Regions from separate parts of the Paenibacillus baimaensis genome, predicted to be linked through region 1. Evidence: a T-box and tRNA genes for the amino acid it is inferred to sense, from the RefSeq annotation. Region 1 holds a T-box; the other holds one or more tRNA genes.
The links. The T-box of region 1 lies ahead of OB236_RS25240 (arginine--tRNA ligase). A T-box ahead of a tRNA ligase gene usually reads a tRNA of that ligase, here a tRNA-Arg.

Region 1 (3,213 bases):
TGACGACCCGACATCGCGTATGAGCTTTTGCCATCCGAGATATCTACACCCAAGCTTGCGGCTGTTTCCGGGCTTAGCGATACGACTCCATAGCTTACATGCTTTAATTGCTCGGCTTGCTTCGGATAACCGAGTACTTCAAGAGCCAGCTTCACCATGGCTTGTGGATATTGCTGTCGCTGATCAATGACATTGATCACGGTATCCGCTCGACCAAATGTTTTCCTGACACCCTTTGGATGTGTTGTCCACACACGCTCGGCGAATTTGGTATAGGTAAAATCCTTTTCAAGAATACCGAATTTCCACATATGGTAGGCAATATCTTTAGCTGTATACGTTAAAATCCCGTTCGATCTGACCAATACTTTATCTGCCTGATAATCCGTATCTCCACCCGCCTCCGGCAACTCCTCTGATTGCTTGAGCACCCAACAACCGCTCAGCTTCCCCACCGTGACTTGACGAAATACAGCCGTCTGCTGCAGCAAATCAAACGTTGATGCCCAGAAACCTTCTCTCACAATATTGCTTTCCCAAACCAGCACGTCATATCCAATGCCAAACTGCTTCATTTCATCCAACTGCTCGCGAACGATACGTTCAGCAACCAAAGAACCGATCCATGCCATATTGGAATGCCCCGCTTCCAACTGCTGCAGCACCTGAACACGTGCTTCCTGCAGCTCCGTGTTGACCTTATAAGCTTGATTAACCTTTGCGTACGTATCCCAACAATAATCTCCAAAACGAACATGAGCTTGCTCCACAGACGTATTCAGAATCCCGACCACCGTATCTGCTAATTGATTACCCAGATCATCAATATAATTATGAACCTCAACCTCATGTCCTGCGTATCTCAGCATGCGGGCCAGTGCATCCCCGATGCAGGAGTTTCTTAAGTGGCCGATATGAGCTGATTTGTTAGGGTTGATCGATGTGTGTTCGATGAGCACCTTGGATCCTGAGCCATTCGGGGCTTCGATTTGATTGGCTGCCCAAACGGTCCAATTCAGATGAAAATTTAAAAAACCGGGTGCTGCCACTTGAATCTGTGCAACCATTCCCCCTATATTCCCTTTCTGCTCCAGCCTTTGCTGAAGCTCCTCAGCAATGTGCAGGGGGGATTTGCGTAAAGCTTTAGCCAGCTTCATGGCAATGTTCGTACTGTATTCTCCATGCTCAGGGTACATCGGATGCTCAATTTGGATATTCAGCTCAGGTTCAGGTTCAATTCCCTGTGCAGCCAGCATTTCACGTACATGCAGTTCAATTTCAGAGCTCAATATCGTGTTTAACATATCTTATTCCTCCTTATTTATGGCTAAAACACAAAAAGCCCCCGTCTCTAAATAAGAGACGAGAGCTCGCGCTTCCCGTGGTACCACTCTAAGTACTGGTCCTCTGTCACAAGGCCAATCACTCTGCTGATAACGGCAGTTACCGGATCCTCCTACTTGGTTGTGTTCGGAGGACCATTTCCCGAGTCCGCTTCATTCCAATCATCCGTACCGGATCTCACCTATTCCGGCTCACTGTGACTCTTTGTCTGGAATTACTGTCTCGTTCATTAATATTGGGATATCGTAAAAAGCATACATTGTGGCAATAGCGTCAAACTGTAATATCTGAGTATTTCTTAAATTTGTTGGCTAATCTCAAATTTGAATTATACATATTTATACATGAAGTATATCTGTATGTCAAGCCGTTATTCAGAGCTCTACTTACTTAAGTGATTATCAAGGAATTTTAACATCGCCTGATAGAAGTCAACTCGATTGGCATATGTCTGGAAGCCATGACCTTCATCATTTTTAATCATATAAGGGGCGTCAATACCACGCTGACGTAGCGCCAATACGATCTGATCCGACTCGCTCTTCTTTACCCGTGGATCGTTGACGCCTTGAGCGAACATGATCGGTGTTTTAATTTGGTCGGCATGCAGCAAAGGCGATCTGTCCTCCATCTGCTTCTTATCCTTCTCAGGATCACCAACCTGCTTGTACAATTTTTGACGATCAGGCTCCCAGTAAGACGGCATCGTATTAAGGAAGGTGAACAGGCTGGAAGGCCCCATATAATCAATTCCGGCGGCATACAAATCAGGGGTAAACGTTACTCCCGCCAATGCTGCGTAGCCTCCGTATGACGCACCATAAATTGCGATTCGCTTCGGATCCGCGTACCCTTGCTGTGTCAACCAGCTCACGCCATCGGTAATATCATCCTGCATCGATTTGCCCCATTGCTTGTCCCCAGCCAACTTGAATTCCTTACCGTAGCCTGTAGAGCCGCGGAAATTCATCTGCAGGACGCCGTAGCCGCGATTAGCTAACAGTTGAACCTCACTATCGTATCCCCATGAATCACGTGCCCAAGGTCCACCATGTGGAAGGATGACAAAAGGCAAGTTGGTGCTACCGGTTTTGGGTAATGTCAAATAGCCATTGATTGTATACCCATCACGCGATCTGTAGGAAATCGGCTTCATTTCAGCCATCTGCTCTTCTTTGATCCATGGTTTGCTATCTGCGATTTTATCCAGTGTGTCTTTCTTGCGGTCATAGTAGTAATAGGCTCCCGGCGATTTGTCGCTGTAGGTTCTGAGCAGCACCTTCGTATCCGGCAGAGGATTACCCAAAATCTGGTACGATTGATTGGGAAGCTTATTTGCAATCATTACATTTAACCGCTCGTATTCCTTGTCCAGATACTCATAGTAGACTTTGTCGGTCTCATATTCAACGGCCAATATCGCTTCCTTCTGGTAGGAAATGATAATATTGGTCACATCGGCCTTCGGATTTTCATAAACGGTATCGCCCATTTCTTTGGTATTCATGTTGTACTTGACCAAGGCCAGCTTGTCCCTGCCAATATTAGATAAAGCAAACAGTTGGCTGTTATCAAACGAAAACATAATGGGAATGAAGGAATCTCCATAATTCAGCTTCAATATGGGTTTAAATGGCTGAGCAGGTGTCTCTCTGTACAGCATAGACGTATTAATACCATCTGTATCCATGGCCACCCTGACTTCTCCATACAAGTCTGTAAGCCAACTGGTTACATTGCCAGGATTTTGAGCGACAATTTCCATTGCACCTGTTTTGACATTCAATCGATACACATCAAAGCGCTGCGAAGACCTTTCATTCATGCTGATTAAGATATCAAATTCGTGGCCCCTCATGTAAGATAACG
Region 2 (3,213 bases), on a different contig from region 1:
CTGCTGCTGTCCGATTGTATTCAGTTCTGCCATATCCTCTGCGGACAAAACAACTTCAGCAGCCTTTGCGCTATTGGCAATGCTGCTGCCACGACTTGCACCTGGTATCGGAATAATCGCAGGAGAAAGCTGCAAAAGCCAGGCCAGAGCAACCTGTTGAGCAGACACCTCATATTTATTTGCTATACGAGAAAGGACGGGATTGCTGCCGATCTGGCCTGCTTTGCTAATACCATTAAGCGGGCTATAGGGTAAAAAGGCGATTTGATTGGCCTCGCAGTATTTGAGAACATCGATTGATGAATGATCAAACAGATTCATTCGGTTTTGTACGCTGGCAACTTCAATGATCCCTTTGGCCTCCTCCAGATGGGCTACAGACACATTAGAAAGCCCAGCGTGAATCAGCTTGCCTTCCTTTTGCAATTCAGCCAACGCGCCAAGAGATTCTGCAAAAGGAACTGCGGGATCGGGACGATGGAATTGATACAATACGATTGAATCCAAACCGAGTGCCAATAGACTATCCTCGCAAGCTTGACGCAAGTAGTCCGGATGACCGTTCGGTTCCCAGCGTCCATCAGGGCGTGTAAGGCCGCCTTTAGTGGCAACTATCGCTTGGGGATGCTGCTGCAAGGCTTTGGCTAACAATCGTTCATTATGCCCAAAATCATCGTTATTCAAGCAGTAAGCATTGGCTGTATCAAAAAAGGTAATCCCTTGTTCGAGAGCAGTATGTATGGTCTTGATGCCTTCTTCTTCTGAAGGTCTACCGCTGATCGATAAAGGCATACCTCCCATTCCGATAGCGCTAACAGAAAGGCCAGTCGAGCCTAATTGACGGTGTGGAATTGTCATATTCTAAATTCGCCTCCAATAGATCGTGATTTAAGCTGTATTCAGTACAATAGAAGCAGGTGAAGATGATATACAGCTTAATCTATTGTACCAAGTATTTCCATAAGATATAAGTAGTTAAGATAAACTGCGTTAGTTACTTTGATGTAATCGTAAATCAATTCGATACAGGTGGTGAAACTGGTTCAAACAAGTTTGGACTGAGACTTTTTTCTGACGATGCTTTGTGGTACAATATTAGTTACCGCGTGCCCGTAGCTCAGTAGGATAGAGCGATAGTTTCCTAAACTGTAGGTCGGAGGTTCGATCCCTCTCGGGTACGCCATTTCAACCATTCTTATTGATAAGACAAGCCACCTTTAGCGGGTGGCTTTTTTGTGTTGTTCCAAACTAACTGCAAGAGAGTGTCAGCCTTCCTCGAACCCCAACAAGATATAAGCTGAATGAGAGCAACTTAGAAATCGTAGCAAGCTGCTGAAAGATTTTAAAATCGTATTTTTCGATAAAAGATCGTTATTTCTAGTAAAGACACCCTTAATAAATTCATCTATACTCAATTTTGAGAAGGATCATAAAGGGAGTGCATGCGATGAATAACAGAAAGATAGTATTTGATAGTCCGTGGCAGGTGGAAACTATAGAAGAGAATTTCATTAAACAAAGCCTTAAAGAGCAGGAGGTTCTTGTAAAAAAGATATTTTCACTAATTAGCCCCGGAACGGAGCTAGCCATGTTATCCGGTAAAGAAAGCTGGGCTCATTTACCAACCACTCCTGGATATGCATCTGTGAGCAAAATAGTTGAAGTGGGGAACGGCATAAACAATTTTAAATCAGGTGACATTATTTTCCATTATGGAAATCATTCTGAGTTTCAAATTGTTTCTGTAAAAGGGACTTTTCTAAAAGTTCCGGAATACCTCGATTTAAAATGGGTACCCTTCACTCGTATGGCAACCGTAGCATTTACTTCAGTTCGCGTTTCCAAAATTGAGCTTGGCGACTTTGTAAGCGTTACCGGACTTGGGCTTGTTGGAAATATGGCGGCTCAGTTGGCGCAATTACAGGGTGCCAGTGTTATAGGGATAGACTTATCGAAGGAACGGCTTCGGATTGCCAATGAATGTGGTGTAAATTACACCCTTGATGGCAAGGAAGGAAATAAAGAACAAATTACTGAAATCACTAATGGTATTGGAGTATCTACTCATATTGAGGCATCGGGCTTATCTCAAGTAGCAGTAGCAAGTCTTGACTGGATTTCAAAGTTAGGTGAAATCATTTTTCTAGGTACTCCCCGTGGTGAATACGATACGGATGTGACCGACATTTTTAACTACTGCCACCTTTACGGTCGAGGCTGTATCACTTTTAAGGGAGCGCATGAATGGCGCTATCCAATTGAACCCAACGAGTTTGTTAAACACTCTTTAGTCAGAAACTCGAACATTGTATTTGAGCTTATGAAACAGAAGAGGCTGCAAATCGAGCCATTAATTAGCCATGTGCTAAAACCGGAGCAAGCAAAAGAGGCTTATGAAGGATTGAGAATCAATAAAGATCAGTACAATGGTGTTCTCTTTGACTGGTCATAAGGGGAGGAAATCATGATCAAAGGATTAACCCGTTCCGGATTAGGGGTATTTAGGGATGATGAACAGTACATTACGAGGGCTGCCCAATTTGGATTTCAGTCAGTAGATCTTGATCCGTTGGAACTAATCCAGCAGTATGGTGGCGACTACTCCAAGCATTTGTTAGAAAGCAATCGGGTGATTGTCGGAGCATTTGGTCTAACTGTTGATTGGCGAACGACTGACGAGCAGTTTCGCGAAGGACTTAAGTCTCTGGTCGAAACCGCCGAAGCGGCAGTCTCCATGAATTGTTTCAAGTGCTGCACTTATATTTTGCCGTCTACCGACCAGAATGCGGCTGCATTCATGACGACTGCAACACGACGAATAAGGCTTTGCGCCGATATTTTAGGAGCTTTTGGTATCCGATTGGGCCTGGAGTTCGTCGGAAGCCATCATTTGCGGACCAAATGGACCCATCCTTTCATATGGAGTATGGCTGATACTTTGGATTGGATCGATACCATTAATTCGAAAAATGTAGGCCTGTTACTTGATTCTTATCATTGGCATACGAATGGTTTAGATGTCCAGGATCTATTGAATTTAAAGCTGGAGCAAATTGTTCACGTCCACATAAACGATGCCTACAAAGTACCTATTGAAGACCTGCTGGATCATGAACGTCTGTATCCAGGGGAAGGGGGAATCAATCTTGTTGGCTTTTTAAAAAGTTTGAAAACGATAGGATATTCGGGGGTTGTGGCGCAGGAAGTTATATC

Region 2: it has a tRNA-Arg gene. The T-box ahead of OB236_RS25240 (arginine--tRNA ligase) is inferred to sense a tRNA for this amino acid. The anticodon was not compared.

What each region holds. Positions count from the first base shown of each region.
Region 1 is NZ_JAOQIO010000094.1:332,472-335,684, reverse strand. Features, by position in the region: gene OB236_RS25240 (arginine--tRNA ligase) at 1-1,304, opposite strand, end outside; T-box leader at 1,356-1,583, opposite strand; gene OB236_RS25235 (S9 family peptidase) at 1,727-3,213, opposite strand, start outside.
Region 2 is NZ_JAOQIO010000036.1:194,688-197,900, reverse strand. Features, by position in the region: gene OB236_RS13030 (aldo/keto reductase) at 1-858, opposite strand, end outside; tRNA gene OB236_RS13025 (tRNA-Arg) at 1,107-1,183, shown strand; gene OB236_RS13020 (zinc-dependent alcohol dehydrogenase) at 1,448-2,452, shown strand; gene OB236_RS13015 (sugar phosphate isomerase/epimerase family protein) at 2,465-3,213, shown strand, end outside.